Regions from separate parts of the Lactobacillus sp. B4015 genome, predicted to be linked through region 1. Evidence: predicted binding sites of a transcription regulator. Region 1 holds the regulator's gene; the other holds the start of a gene.

Region 1 (8,175 bases):
AGTTAATTAAAATGATTCCAGGCATGGCCAATAACCCACAATTGAAGAACATGAATTTTGATAAGAAACAGATTGTTTACGTCAAAGCAATCATTTCTTCAATGACAGAAGCAGAACGGGAAAATCCCGAATTGCTTAACCCAAGTCGGCGCCGGCGAATTGCTGCAGGTTCTGGACGACCAATCGTTGAAGTTAACCGAATGATTAAGCAATTCAAACAAGCCCGTGATATGATGAGCAAGATTACAAAGGGTAATCTAAAGGGCATGGGCAATCTTCCTGGAATGGATTCACCAATGGGCAAGATTGCAATGCGCCGCATGGGTAAAAAGTTTAAGAAGAACAAGAAGAAGAGAATGAAAGTCAAGCGTTATCATTCTTAAAAAAATATCTGTTAAGGAAAAACACTTTACACCTATTTTGAAAAGTGCTATATTATTATTCGTAAGTTTTTAGGAGGAATTTAATATGTCAGTTAAAATTCGTATGCGCCGCATGGGTGCCAAGAGAAAGCCTTTCTACAGAATAGTCGTAGCAGACTCAAGAATGCCTCGTGATGGTCGTTTTATCGAAGAAGTTGGTTACTACAACCCAGTTTCAGAACCAAAAGAATTGAAGCTTGATGAAGATAAAATCTTTGAATGGTTAAAGAAGGGTGCACAACCTTCAGACACTGTTCGGTCACTTCTTTCTGGTGCCGGCTTAATGAAGAAGCTGCATGAATCAAAATTTAACAAATAATTGATTTGTTTACTTTAAAAGTTTGAAGCAGTTTGCTTCAAACTTTTTTCTTTGTTGAATTTAGGAGAAGAAATGCAATATTACGATGTCGCATGCATACTGAGCACACATGGTCTAAATGGAGAAGTCAAGGTAACAGTAATTACTGATTTTCCTGAAGAACGTTTTTCACCGGGTAGTGAGCTTTCTTTAAAAGACAATCCCAATTTTGTCCTAACCGTTAAAAGCAGTCGACCATTTAAACAATTCTGGCTACTGCAGTTTGAAGAAATCAGTACGATTGATGATGCTGAAAAATTAAAGGGAGAAACAATCGTAATTAGTCAGGAAAACCAACACGAATTACCTGCTGGCGCCTACTATTACCGCGATATTTTGGGTTGCCAAGTCTTGGATAACGAAACCAAACAAGACCTAGGCAAAATTACGGGTATTGAAACCCCCGGTGCAAACGATGTCTGGGAAATAACCGAAGACTCGGGCAATGAATATTTAATTCCATATATTGATGAGGTCGTTAAGCAAGTCGATATTGCCAATAAAAAAGTTTATGTTGAGTTATTGGAGGGCTTACGCGATGAAGATTAATGTTTTAACTCTTTTTCCTGATATGTTTACCCCATTAACAACTTCAATGTTAGGACGTGGACTGGAAGATGGAAAATGGGATCTTAACTTAGTAAATTTTCGAGATTTCACAAGTGATGTCCATCATCATGTTGATGACACGCCATACGGTGGTGGTGCAGGTATGGTTTTACAAATTATGCCAATTAAAAAGGCATTGGATTCTCTAGCAAATAAGGGCAAAGTCATTATAACAGCTCCACAGGGTAAAACTTTTAACCAAAAGATGGCACAAAATTGGTCCCAAGAAGAAAATTTGACCTTTATTTGTGGTCACTATGAAGGTTTTGATCAGCGGATTTATGACTTAGCAGACGAGACCGTTTCGATTGGGGACTATGTTTTAACTGGTGGTGAGTTGCCAACAATGAGCATGATCGATGCTACTGTTCGTTTACTTCCAGGAATTTTAGGGAATGCTGCCTCACCAATCGAAGAAAGTTTTGCACATGGTCTGCTTGAATATCCGCAATATACCAGGCCAGAAGATTTTGAGGGGATGAAAGTTCCTGCAGTATTAACTTCTGGCAATCACCAAAAAATTGCTGAATGGCGAAAGAAAGAATCTTTGCGTGCTACTGCATTATATCGCCCGGATTTATTAGCAGATTACCACTTAAGTGATGAAGAAAAGAAATTGCTTGCAGAAATTAAGCATGAAGATGATGAAGCTTGATTTAATAACTTTATTTTGCTAAGATGATTGAGGTGCAAATTTTTTGCATTAATAGTTATGGGTGTTCCGCTGGCGCATAGAACGTTGATGAATGCCGCAGAAGGAGAAAAAATTATGGATCCATTAATTCAAGAATTGACTAAAGAACAATTACGTGATGATATTCCTGACTTCCGTGCTGGTGACACAGTTCGTGTTCACGTACGTGTTGTTGAAGGTAGTCATGAACGTATTCAGATGTTTGAGGGTGTCGTAATCAAGCGTAAGGGTGCAGGCATTGCTGCTACATACACTGTTCGTAAGATTGCTTCTGGTGTTGGTGTTGAACGTACCTTCCCAGTTAACGATCCTCGTGTAGCTAAAGTTGAAGTATTACGTCACGGTCGTGTTCGTCGTGCTAAGCTTTACTACTTACGTGAACGTCACGGTAAATCTGCAAGAATTGCGGAAAAACGTCGTTAATTCACTGTTAAAAAAGAACCATCTCGCATTTAAGAGATGGTTCTTTTTTTGTGCTTTTTATGATAGCATTTTAATCAATATCTTAATTTGGAGGTAATTTGATGAGCAAACCATTTTTATTAGATTTTGATTCAACTCCGCGTGCGGTTTTACAACCAGATCATGAAAGAAATGAAACGCATTATCACTTTCATGCAAAATTGCTCTTTGCCTTTTTAACGCAAGAAGCAATTGATGACTTCTTAGCTCAGCATCCTCACCGAGTTTTGGGTCACTTCGATTGCTTTGGTAAAATGACCTTAATTTATGAGGTGGAGATGCCCAAAGAAAAAATCACTTTGTGTCAGGCAATGCTTGGCGCTCCTGCTGCGGTTCAAATACTAGACTGGCTCATTAGCTATGGTGTCAAGCAGATTTTGGCAATCGGTTCAGCAGGGACACTTGTTGATCTGCCAGAAAACTATTTTTTGGTTCCGACCAAAGCCATTCGTGATGAAGGAACATCTTTTCACTACATGGAACCAGGCAACTTCGTTGATTTGCGTTCAGCCTTTTTAACTAAAACTGAAAACTTGATGGTGCAAAATGGTTTTAAAGTCAAAGAGGTAACGACTTGGACTACTGATGGTTTTTTCAGGGAAACTGCTAGAAAGGTCAAGCAATTTAAGAAACTTGGTGCTGCATGCGTTGAAATGGAATGTGCCGCTATGGCTGCTTGTGCACAATTTCGGCAAGCTGATTTTGCGCAAATTCTGTTTACTGCCGATTCACTTAATGATATTGAGAATCATCAAGAACGTGGCTGGGGTATAGATGCGCATGGTAAAGGACTGGAACTAGCAACAAGCATACTCGATCAACTGTAGTTTTGACTTTGTGAAAAGTTATACTGTGAAACCAAAGTGAAACATCTGAATAATTCACAAAGTAAAATAAAAATGCTATAATATCGGAATTTAATACTAAAAAATGCCGAAAACTTTGTGAAGTTAAAAAGCATAGCTGATGTGGAAAGTCATCAGATTCTTTTTATGAAAGCGATTATACTTGACTTAACGTTAAAAATGGTAACAAATATATTGAAGCGGAATTAAATAGCAAACAGAAGATCTCTTTTGTAAACTAAATAATGCCATTTTTTTAAAAACACCAGTTTAACCAACTTAAAGCAATGGTTATGGTCAGTCTGATAAACCAGTGAAGCCAATTGATTCTTCCGTTTAGGCAATAGCCATTAATTAACGCAATGAGTAAAAGTGCAAATAAACAAATTGGTGCATATTTATGGTAACCAGTTAAGCAGCTCAATATTAATAAAACGCTTGAGATAACGTTTAAGCCAATTAACCAAACAGGAATTTTGGGGATGCTAGCTACGGCCGCAATTATCATTATTGTTCCGTAAATAATAGTCAATAAATTAGTTGAAATTTTCAATTTTCTTTCCTCCTAACGCTATTTAACTATAGGGGGTTTACCCAACGTCAAGGAGGATATACATGTATTTAAAAGAATTTATCACTAAAATGAATACTACTAAGGATACAGTCAGGTTTTATCTTGAATTAAGCTTATTAACGCCAATACGAAAGGGAAAAAATTATTGGTTTACTGATAATGAAGTAGAATCATTTCTGGAAATAAAAAACTTACAAGAATTGGGCTTTTCACTAAAAGAAATTTGCGCAATCAAAGAATTGCATGACCAGTCATGTGGCACAAAAAAGCAGCATGAGCAAAATCTTCGGCTAATCGAAGAAAAAATAGCGGAAAATGATGCTGCAATCAGAGAACTGCGTCACAGAAAAAAAGCTTTAGTGGCATTGAAAAAAGCACTAAAAAAACTGCTCATTAAGTAAATGAACAGTTATTAATTAAACAATCTAACAGACTAAAAACTTTTTAAGCTAATTAATATTATTGCGGTAAAGACCAACAACTTTACCTAAGATATGAACACTATTAAGAATAATCGGTGCCATGTTATCATTTTCAGGTTGAAGGCGATAATGATCTTTTTCCTTATAAAAACGTTTAACAGTTGCTTCGTTTTCATCTGTCATGGCAACAACAATTTCACCGTTTGTTGCTGAGCTTTGTTTACGAACAATAACATTGTCCCCGTTTAAAATACCAGCATTAATCATACTTTCTCCATGAACATGTAGCATGAACAAGTCACCAGCATCATTTTCTAAATCTGGTGGAAGAGGAAAGTAATCTTCGATATCTTCAACTGCTAAAATTGGCTGACCGGCAGTAACAACACCGACAACAGGAATTTCAGTTGGCTTAACGCCAATAGCTTTCTTACCTTTTTCTGTTATTTCCAATGCTCGTGGCTTGGTGGCATCCTTAAGAATAAGGCCTTTGCGTTCCAACCGTGACAAATGACCGTGAACAGTCGAAGTCGAAGAAAGTTGAACTCCTTGGCAGATTTCTCGCACGGTTGGTGGAAATCCGCGCTTTTCAACTGTGTCATAGATATAACGTAAAATTTGTAATTGTTTTGAACTTTGTTTGTTAGTCATTCTTGGCTCCCATGATAGTCTATTTCCTGATAAGCATATTCTAACAGAAATTAAGACATAATACAAACAAGCGTTCTAAAAATTTAAACTTTTTTTATTAGTAGAAATAGGGTAGACTTTTTTTATTGAGAAGTGCGAAAGAGGTGCAAAAAATGACGGAAGACAATGAAAAAAAGATGATTAATCGAATAAACGAACTATATCATAAGAAAGAAAAAGAGGGATTATCTGATGAAGAAGAAAAGGAACGTAAAAAACTTCATCAAGAATTTATCAAAAACTTTCGCGCCGGTTTTAAGCAAGACGTTGAAAACTTGGTCATAATTGATAAAAATGGCAAGGAAATTACTTCCGAAAAAGCGAAGAAAGCTCAGCGCAAGAAAGGTTTGCGAAAAGACTAATTTACGTCTTTAAATTTGCTTAAATTTTCGGTAAGATATATCTATTGGACAAATTGAGGTGATTTTCTATGAAATTAGGATTAGTAATTGTTTTAATTATTATTGCATTATTAATTGGCCTTGTTGGCGGTTTTTATGGTGCAAGAGCATACATGAAGAAATACTTTAAAGATAATCCACCAATCAGTGAGGATATGATCGTTGCCATGATGTCACAAATGGGGCAAAAGCCTTCCGCTAAGAAGGTTAACCAGGTGATGAACATGATGAAGCATCAAAAATAGTCAATCTTACTGAATTGAAAATAAAGACGGAGGATTATTTCTCCGCCTTTTTATTTGGAAAGAAAGGTGAAAAATGGGTATATTTTTTAAGCTTGGATGGTTTTTTAAAAAGGAGAAAAAACGGTACCTAATTGGTGTGACCTTCTTGGCTTTAACGTCTGTAATTAATTTGGTTCCACCGCGAATATTAGGACTAATGGCTGATCAGCTCGATAAAGGACATATTTCTTGGCAAGAATATGGTTTATTAATTTTGACAATCATTTTCGCGGCACTACTATTATATGGCTTTCGCTACTTGTGGCGCAGGCAAATATTGGGTGGAGCGGCAGAACTAGAACTGCAGTTGCACTCGAAATTATTTTGGCATTTTATGGAAATGGATCGCACTTTTTATCAACGCCACCGAACAGGTGATTTAATGGCGCACGCTACCAATGATGTTTCAGCTATTCAAGAAGTTGCTGGTGAAGGTATTTTGACTTTGGTCGATTCTTTATTAATGAGTGTTTCAACTATGATCGCAATGATTATCTTTGTTGACTGGCGGTTGACAATAGTTGCTTTAATTCCCTTACCATTTTTAGCTTGGGGAGCCTGGAAATTGGGGGATCAGTTATATAATGCCTTTGACGAATCACAGGCTGCTTTTTCTCGCCTCAATAATAAAACACAAGAATCTGTTTCAGGAATTAAGGTCCTAAAAACTTTTGGTCAGGGTAAAGAAGATACGCAAGCATTCAATGATATGATTGATAATACGATCAAAATCAATAAACGTGTTTTTAAGTGGGATTCGTTGTTTGATCCACTAGGTACTTTACTAATCGGTTTAACTTACACAATTACAATTATCTATGGTGGGTTATTGGTTAGTAACCGGGCTCTTACAATTGGCCAATTAGTTTCTTTCATTGCCTATATTGGGAACATGGTTTGGCCAATGTTTGCAATTGGCTATTTATTTAATATTCTAGAACGTGGTAGTGCCAGTTACGACCGTGTTGAAAAGTTACTGGATGAAAAGCCTGCAATTACTGATCAAAATGCTGATCAAAGCATTCATGCCCAAGATATTGATGGCGACTTAAAATATGAAGTAAAATCCTTTGCTTATCCAGATGAACCACAAATTCCGGTTTTGCACAATATTGATTTTACTTTGAAAACAGGTCAGACTCTTGGCTTGGTCGGTAAAGTTGGTGCTGGTAAAACGACCATCATTCAACTTTTGCTACGCGAATTTGATCAATATGATGGCAAAATCACTTTAAACGGTCATGATATTCGGGAAATTCCTCTGAATGTTCTATTAAGACAAATTTCATACGTGCCGCAAAACAATTACCTCTTTTCTACTAGTATTCAAAAAAATATTGCTTTTTCTGATGCAAATTCCGATGAAAGTGCGGTCATTTCTGCTGCGAAAAAGAGTGATTTGCACAATGATATTCTACAAATGCCTGGCGGATATAATACGCTAATTGGCGAAAATGGCGTTTCCTTATCTGGTGGTCAAAAACAAAGAATGTCTATTGCTAGGGCGCTTTTAAAGCAAAGTAAAATTTTGGTTTTGGACGATGCGCTATCAGCGGTCGATGCCAGAACAGAAATGGCTATTTTGAAATCACTTCGGCAGGAGAGAAAAGGGAAAACAACTTTAATTGCCACTCACCGATTAACTTCCGTAATGGGAGCAGATTTGATTTTGGTATTAAAAGACGGACGAATTGTTGAACGAGGCACACATGATCAATTATTAGCAGAAAATGGCTGGTATGCTGATATGTGGCAACGGCAAGAATTAGAAGAAAAGGTAGGTGAATAGCTTGGAAGAACAGAATAATTATGAATCAGTTTGGTCAAAAGAAATACCTGTCAAGGAACAAATTGGCATCTTCAAGCGACTACTTCGTTTTGTGATGCACTTTAAAAATGAAATGATTATTGCTGGTGTGGGTGCATTTCTTGTCAGCGTCATCAATATGCTGTTACCTTACGGTTTGCAGTATTTCTTGGATAATTATTTAGTCAAAGCCAACGTTACGATGCAAGTGATTTTGTTTGCCGGTTTTTTATATGCTTTTGGCTCAGTGATTAAGGGTATTCTACAATTTACCTACGAGTACTTTTTTGCTCTTGGATCCGAAAAGTCGTTGGAAGACCTACGGTCGGCTTTGTACCAAAAACTCCATCAGTTGGGAATGCGTTATTTTGACCAAACGCCAGCAGGCTCAATTGTGTCAAGAGTAACAAACGATACGATGACTTTGAGCAATTTTTTAACGGTCCTATCTAGTGTCGTTATCTCTTTCTTTTCGATTATTTCAGCGCTAGTAGCAATGTTTACAACTAATTTTTTAGCTGGACTAATCGTATTGGCTTTCTTGCCATTTTTATTACTTATTATTTGGCAATATTCTAAAAGAAGTTCCAAACTCTATCGTAGTTAC
Region 2 (8,175 bases), on a different contig from region 1:
GCACGAGAGGTGGCTTCAGCTAATTTAACGGTCAATGTTGTTGCCCCCGGTGCGGTTGATACGGCAATGAATGCCATGATTTCGGCGGAAGACATGAACAAAGTAAAAGAAGAAATTCCTGCTGGGCGCCTCGCTAGGGGAAGCGATGTTTCCTACTGGGTCAACGTTTTGCTTGACAAACGTTCTAGTTATTTAACAGGTCAGACAATTTATGTAAGTGGTGGATGGCTTATATAATGGTAAAAGTAATTAGTAGTATATGTTATACTCAAAGTGTAAATTAGAAATTAAAAGAGGTAACTATGGCAGATATCGGAGACAAATTACGCAGTGCCAGAGAGGCAAAGGGACTTTCAATTGAAGATATTGAAAAAGCAACCAAAATTCAAGGTAGATATCTGACGGCAATTGAACAGGATGAATTTGACAAACTCCCTGGTGATTTTTATGTGCGTGCTTTTATTAGACAATATGCACAAGTTGTTGGTTTAGATGGCAAACAACTGCTTAGTGAATATCATAATGAAATTCCGCAAGCGGAACCTGAGGAATACGTTGAGGATTCAATTGATAATAAGAGTGAGGAAGTCCGCAAAACAACTAGTAGCAAAAAGAAACTTTGGAAAGAATATCTTCCCCGAATTATCGTTGGGGTAGGTATTATTGTCGTTATTTTGGTTTGTTACGTTGTTTATGCGCATTTTTCAGCTGGTAATAATCAGAGCAATAATAATTCTGCTAATGACGTATCGGTTTCTTCCGATAATACAAACAAGCCGAAAAAGCAGAAGAAAATTAAGAAGAGCTCTGTCAAAATCAAGGAATTGGCCACGGCGCAATACCGTGTTACTGGCTTAAAGAAGAACCGTAATTTGGTTGTTCGTGCTGGTGAGCAGGCTACTAACGTTTCTATTTCAATCAATGGTATCCACCAATTTTCACAGGTTTTGAACCCTAATCAAAAGCATACTTTGTATTTACCAACTACTGCTCAAACAGTAACGGTTACTTTTGGTAATGGTTCTGGAACATCCATTTCTTTTGGTGGCAAAAAAGTACCATATGATACGCAAACAACTGGCAATACTTTAACCTTCTATATTGGTAAGCAACACCGTGTAAACCAATCTAATACGACTAATAATAGTAATTCGACTACTAATAATTCAACTACTGGTCATTCGGGTACAACTACCAACCAGCAACAGAACCAACATCAAAATAGTGGAACTACAAGCAACCAGCATACTGGTCAGACTAATAGTCAAACTGGTGGCCAAGGTGGTCAAACTGGCCAACAGACTGGACAAGCAAATAATAATGAACAGAGCGGTGAAACTAATCACTCTGATAGCTCTTCAAGTAATGGTACTGATGGGAGATAATGAGCTATTCAATTAGGAGGAAAAGTAAAGAATGAATTTACCCAATAAATTAACGGTTTTTAGAATTATTTTAATTCCGGTATTTATGTTAATTATAATTTTTGGTGGTGATGCCAGTACGCAAGTTGCTGGAACAACTGTCTACTGGAAATTAGTTATTGCTGCGATTGTTTTTGCGGTTGCTTCGGCTACCGACTGGTTTGATGGTCACATTGCCCGTTCACGCAATTTGGTAACTAACTTTGGTAAATTTGCCGACCCGTTAGCAGATAAGATGTTAACGATGACAGCATTTATTATGTTGATTTCCTTGAAATTGGCACCGGCTTGGGTTGTTGCCATTATTGTCTGCCGTGAACTAGCAGTAACCGGATTACGGTTAATCTTAGCTGAAAACAAGGGCCAAGTGATGGCAGCAGAAATGCCAGGAAAGATTAAGACCACTTGTCAAATGTTGTCAATCATCTTTTTATTGATTGGTGACTTCTACCATATTGGTACGATTTTACTTTACCTTGCGCTAATCTTTACCATCTACTCAGGATGGGATTACTTCCACAGTTCATGGGATGTATTTAAAGGGTCAATGTAAGTTTATGAGAATTAACTAAAAAACACCAACTTTGTTGGTGTTTTTTGTTTGCTCTGATATCGCCATTTAACGTTCTCATTTGCCAAGCTCAGTTTAACTTGTTAGGATTAAATTAGAAATAAAATTGAAAAAGGGGGAATTTTATGGTAAAGGAAATACCAATGGTTGAATTTAAAAATGTGACTAAGATTTATCCGAAGTCAAAACAACCAGCAGTTGAAAATATTAATTTCAAAATAGATAAGGGTGAATTTTGCTGTTTAATTGGTACCTCTGGCTCAGGAAAAACCACGTTAATGAGAATGATTAACCGGATGAATAGTATAACTAAGGGCGAGGTTTTAGTTAACGGTAAAAACGTGACAGAATTTAACCCGGTAAGTTTACGCCGGCGAATAGGTTATGTCATTCAAAATAATGGCTTAATGCCACACATGACAATTAGGGAAAATATTGTTTTAGTACCTAAATTATTAAAATGGCCTAAAGAAAAATTAGCTGAGGAAGCTAAACGATTAATCAAGATGGCAGAATTACCGGAATCATTTTTGGATCGCTATCCGGTTGAATTGTCAGGTGGACAGCAACAACGAATTGGTGTTGTTCGGGCATTGGCTGCAAATCAAAATTTAATTTTAATGGATGAACCTTTTGGTGCACTTGATCCGATTACTCGTGAAAGTTTGCAAACACTGGTACAAAATTTACAAGTGCAATTGGGCAAAACGATTGTTTTTGTAACGCATGACATGGACGAAGCTCTCAAATTGGCTACTAAAATTGTCGTTTTGCATGATGGGCAACTTATTCAGGTAGGAACACCTGAAGAAATTTTGCACCATCCGGCAAATGACTTTGTTAAGAGCTTAATTGGTGAAGAGCGTCTGTCAGAAGCAAAATATGAAACGGTCAAAGTTAAGAATGTGATGACAGCTCCTGTCAAAATTAATTTAGGTGCATCGCTTACTGATGCGTTGACCATGATGAAAGAGCACCGCGTTGATACCTTACTGGTAGTTGATGATGATAATCACTTAAAAGGCTATATTTCAATTACTGACTTGCAGCGTAAGTATCCTGAAGTAAGTACTGTAAGTGATATTATGTTGCCAGTTACTGCCACTGTGGAATCGGATGAATATTTGCGGGATAACTTTAGCCGCATTTTAAGTCGCAATGGGCAATATATTCCAGTGGTTGATTCTGCTAATAAACTAGTTGGAATCGTTACTCGCTCTAGTTTGGTAAACGTTGTTTATGAAAAAATTTGGGGCGACAAGAGTACGTTAAAGACGCAGACTGAAAAGAAGGCGAATTAAAATGTCAGCTTTTATGGCTCAGCACGGTTCCGAATTGTTAGTTAAAACCTGGCAGCAAATTTATATTTCTGCAATTTCGCTTGCACTGGGAATAATTGTCGCAGTTCCTTTAAGCGTCATTTTAATGAAATTTCCGCGAACAGCAAAAGTTGTAATTGCGCTTGCCAGCATGTTGCAAACAATTCCGGCACTAGCATTATTGGCAATGATGATTCCCTTCTTTGGCGTGGGCCGAGTGCCTGCAATTGTGGCTTTATTTCTTTATAGTTTAATGCCAATTTTACGTAATACTTATGTGGGCCTGATGGATGTCAATGCGGATACGGTCGATTCAGCTCGTGGGCTTGGCATGACAGAAATGCAATTGATTTTAAAAGTAGATATTCCATTGGCAATGCCAGTGATTATGGCTGGAATCCGTTTATCAGCCATTTATGTGATTGCTTGGGCAACCTTGGCTTCATACATTGGTGCAGGAGGCCTAGGTGATTTTATCTTCAATGGCCTTAGCTTGTATCAGCCCGACCTAATTTTTGGTGGTACTATTCCGGTAATTATCCTAGCTCTGTTAACAGATTATTTACTAGGTAAATTGGAAAAAAAGATCACGCCAAAAGGCATATAGGGAGGCTAACATAATGAAAAATTGCTTTAAAAAATTAACATTATTGATTACTGCTTTTTTGGTTATGCTGGCTACCAGTGGTTGCGGTTTACCAGGATTATCTGACAGTCAAGGAAGTAACGAAAATATTAGAATAACTGCGTTAACAACGACTGAATCGCAAATTGTTGCTAATATTGTGGCGCAACTTATTGAACACGAAACGCCATATAAAACTTCGATCGTAAATAATTTAGGTTCGGCACCTATGCAGCACCAAGCGCTTTACCGCCATGATGCCGATATTCAGGCAGCTGCCTATGATGGTGGTGAACTGACTGCCAATTTGTTATTGCCGGCAATCAAAGATTCAAAAAAGGCTAATAATACGGTTCGACGCGAAGTAAAGAAACGGTGGGACCAAACGTATCTTCATACTTATGGCTTTGCCAATAATTATGCATTCATGGTTAGGGCAAAAGATCAGAAGAAATACCACCTGTACAATATTTCAGATCTAAAAAAGGTGCAAAATAAGTTTTCCTTCGGGGTTGCATCTGAATGGGTTAATGCTCCAGGAGTCGGCTATCCTGCTTTTCAGACAGCTTATGGTATTACTTTTGCCAAAGCCCATCCGATGAACATCGGGTTAGTTTATTCAGCTTTAAAAAACGGTAAAATGGACGTTATTTTAGGTTATTCAACCGATGGCCGAATCGATAGTTATAAGCTGCACTTGTTAAAAGATGATAAACACTTCTTTCCACCGTATAATTGCGGCATGTTGATTAATAACTATGTTTTGCGCGAGCACCCGGAATTAAAACCACTTTTAGAGCGGTTAGTAGGTAACATTAGTGTTCATGATATTCGTAAAATGAATTATGACGTTGATGATAAGCTGCTTGAACCGTCCACGGTGGCTCACCAATTCTTAGTAAAGCATGATTACTTTAGAAAGGAGAAATAATGGCTAGATTATCTTTATGGCAGCAATTTATTTATTATTATCAACATAATGGTTTTTATGTGCTTGAACAGTTTAATCGAACTTTCCTAATTTCGATTTATGGCGTGTTATTTGCGGCCATTATTGGAATTCCGTTAGGTATTTTTATTTCACGTAATGCTCATTTAGGTGATTTTGTCGTTGAAATTGCTAACTTTATTCAAACTATTCCTTCGCTGGCATTACTGTCAATTGTGATGATTGGCTTGGGATTAGGCGTAATGACGGTCATTTTTACGGTTACGCTATATTCTTTGTTGCCGATTATTAAAAATACATACACTGGGATGCGCAGCGTTGACAAAAATGTAATTGATTCTGGTAAGGGCATGGGTATGACTAAATGGCAGGTATTGCGCATGGTTAGATTGCCTTTGTCAATGTCAGTTATTATTGCTGGTCTAAAAAATGCGTTAGTTATTGCCATCGGAATTACTTCGATTGGCTCCTTTGTTGGTGCAGGGGGTTTAGGTGATATCATAATTCGTGGTACCAATGCTACTAATGGTAGTGCAATTATTTTAGCTGGTGCGTTGCCAACCGCACTAATGGCAATATTGGCAGATGTCATTTTAAATTTCTTACAAAAATGGTTACAACCAAAAGGATTAAAAAAATAAATCGGCTTTTTCGCGTATTTAGTAGTGAAGAAACAAATTTAAACGTTTGTTCGCTTATTTCTTGCAAATATATACTAAATCAAAGTATAATTAGTACGTATTAAATTGAGGATTATACTAGAGGAGGAAAAATACTTGGCCAAAGATGAGAAACAGGCTGCATTAGAAAATGCACTGAAGAAAATTGAGAAAAATTTTGGTAAAGGTGCTGTTATGCGCATGGGCGATAAGGCAAATACTAAAATTTCGACCATTCCATCTGGTTCGCTTGCACTTGATGCAGCTCTTGGAGTTGGCGGCTATCCGCGTGGAAGAATTGTTGAAATTTATGGGCCTGAATCTTCAGGTAAAACTACCGTAGCTTTGCATGCTGTAGCAGAAGTGCAAAAGCGCGGGGGAACAGCTGCCTATATTGACGCAGAAAACGCAATGGATCCTGCCTATGCAGAAGCACTTGGTGTTGACGTTGACTCACTTATTTTGTCACAACCAAATACAGGTGAGGAAGGCTTGCAGATTGCTGACACGCTGATTACTAGTGGCGCGATTGACATTTTGATAGTTGACTCAGTTGCTGCTTTAGTGCCCCAAGCTGAAATTGATGGTGAAATGGGCGACAGCCACGTCGGACTTCAAGCACGGTTAATGAGTCAGGCTTTGCGTAAGCTTTCTGGTAATATTAATAAAACCAAAACAATTGCTATTTTTATTAACCAGATTCGTGAAAAAGTTGGGATTATGTTTGGTAATCCAGAAACCACACCTGGTGGACGTGCACTGAAGTTTTATTCGACAATTCGGCTAGAAATCAGACGAGCTGAAAAGATTAAGCAGACTGGTGGAGAGATAACCGGTAATCGTGTCAAGATTAAAGTTGTCAAGAATAAGGTTGCGCCGCCATTTAAGGTTGCTGAAGTTGATATGATGTATGGTAAAGGGATCTCACAAAGTGGTGAACTTCTCGATATGGCAGCTGATAAAGATATTATTGCCAAGGCCGGTTCGTGGTACTCGTATAATGAAGAGCGAATTGGTCAAGGACGTGAAAACGCCAAGAAATACCTTGAAGACCACCCAGATATTTATGATGAAGTCCAACAAAAGGTACGTCAGGCATATGGCATTGATGAAGAATCTGTTGCTGAACGCGAAGATCCTGAAAAAATCAAAGCTAAGAAAACAAAAGAGACTGAGAGTAAAGAAAAGGAAGCTTCTGATAAAAGAGAAGCAGATAGCAAAAGTAACTAAAGTCGAAGAGATTAACCTTGACCTGTAAAATAGGTCAAGGTTTTTTTCTACTTAATTGACATCACCACCACGGTTCATTATTATTAATACTGTGTGAATAATCTTAAAAAAATAAAAAAGGCGATAGTAATCATGACAAATACAATTTTGATTCCCGTCGCAGTTGCTATTATTTCAATTTTATTGGGAACAGGTATTGGATATGCTATTCGCAAGAATGGCTGGGAAAAAAGAGCGCAAAATGCTCAAAACGATGCCGACCATATATTAACCGAGGCAAAAGCACAAGTAGATGCTGCAAAAGCTGAAGTCAACGCACAAAAGCAAGCAGCAGATGCTTTAAAGCAAAGTGCACAAAACACGAAAAAAGAAAAAATTCTTGAAGCTCAAGAAAAGATTCAAGAATATCGACAAAAAGTTGAGGATGAGTTAAACGTCAAGCGCGATGCGATTGCACGTGATAATAACCGTTTACAGCAAAGAGAAGATACTCTTAATCACAAGAATTCTTTGATGGTAGAAAGGGAGGATGAACTCAAGGAAAAGGAAAAGCAGCTAGCTAAAGAGCAAACTGATCTAGATCAAAAAGTTCAGGAAGCTGATGAACTAGTTGAAAAGAGCCAGCAAAAGCTCTATGAAATTGCTCATTTAGATAAGGAGCAGGGTAAGAAACTGGTGCTGAGTCAATTATCAGATGAGTTAGTCAAAGAACGAGCAGAAATGATTAGAAATAGTAATGAAGAAGTTCAAGCTAAAGCTGATCATTATGCACACAAAGTTATTATTGACGCAATTCAAAGCAGTTCTGCCGATACTGTGGCAGAAACAACGGTATCGGTTGTAGATTTGCCAAATGAAGAAATGAAAGGACGAATTATTGGTCGTGAGGGCCGTAATATTCGCTCCTTTGAGGCACTTACTGGAATCGATTTAATAATTGATGATACACCGAAAGTTGTTACTCTAAGCGGTTTTGATGCAATCAGACGAGAAATTGCCAAACGAGCAATGGAACGTTTGATCAAGGATGGCCGGATTCACCCAGCTCGAATTGAAGAGATGGTTGATAAGGCACGTAAAGAAGTTAATGATGATATTTATGAAGCTGGAGAGAGCGCTTTAATGGAATTAGGAATTCATAAAATGAATCCTGAGCTTGTTAAAATACTTGGTCGGCTAAAATATCGGACTTCTTACGGTCAAAATGTTCTTGGCCATTCGATTGAAGTTGCAAAACTAGCCGGTACAATGGCGGCTGAACTAGGTTTAAATGAGAAATTAGCGGTTCGCGCGGGATTATTACACGATATTGGAAAAGCCATCGATCATGATATTGAAGGGTCACACGTTGAAATTGGTGTAGAATTGACAAGAAAGTATCATGAACCAGATGTTGTT

What was found. The regulator LexA, encoded in region 1, represses DNA repair genes until DNA is damaged. The targets are predictions, from matches to a motif close to CNAACANNTGTTNG.
Region 2: a site for LexA is predicted at 5,569-5,582, ahead of recA (recombinase RecA). Genes of this name have one in related genera too.

The regions. Positions count from the first base shown of each region.
Region 1 covers NZ_JAFNOY010000005.1:94,850-103,024, reverse strand. The annotation lists gene ffh (signal recognition particle protein) at 1-383, shown strand, start outside; gene rpsP (30S ribosomal protein S16) at 469-741, shown strand; gene rimM (ribosome maturation factor RimM) at 814-1,329, shown strand; gene trmD (tRNA (guanosine(37)-N1)-methyltransferase TrmD) at 1,319-2,044, shown strand; gene rplS (50S ribosomal protein L19) at 2,159-2,506, shown strand; gene J3U71_RS06295 (nucleoside phosphorylase) at 2,605-3,372, shown strand; gene J3U71_RS06290 (hypothetical protein) at 3,647-3,943, opposite strand; gene J3U71_RS06285 (MerR family transcriptional regulator) at 4,006-4,365, shown strand; gene lexA (transcriptional repressor LexA) at 4,414-5,037, opposite strand; gene J3U71_RS06275 (DUF896 domain-containing protein) at 5,190-5,438, shown strand; gene J3U71_RS06270 (YneF family protein) at 5,507-5,722, shown strand; gene J3U71_RS06265 (ABC transporter ATP-binding protein) at 5,796-7,550, shown strand; gene J3U71_RS06260 (ABC transporter ATP-binding protein) at 7,543-8,175, shown strand, end outside.
Region 2 covers NZ_JAFNOY010000004.1:108,775-116,949, forward strand. The annotation lists gene ymfI (elongation factor P 5-aminopentanone reductase) at 1-237, shown strand, start outside; gene J3U71_RS05225 (helix-turn-helix domain-containing protein) at 303-1,385, shown strand; gene pgsA (CDP-diacylglycerol--glycerol-3-phosphate 3-phosphatidyltransferase) at 1,417-1,977, shown strand; gene J3U71_RS05235 (ABC transporter ATP-binding protein) at 2,121-3,296, shown strand; gene J3U71_RS05240 (ABC transporter permease) at 3,298-3,921, shown strand; gene J3U71_RS05245 (osmoprotectant ABC transporter substrate-binding protein) at 3,935-4,870, shown strand; gene J3U71_RS05250 (ABC transporter permease) at 4,870-5,529, shown strand; gene recA (recombinase RecA) at 5,665-6,777, shown strand; gene rny (ribonuclease Y) at 6,910-8,175, shown strand, end outside.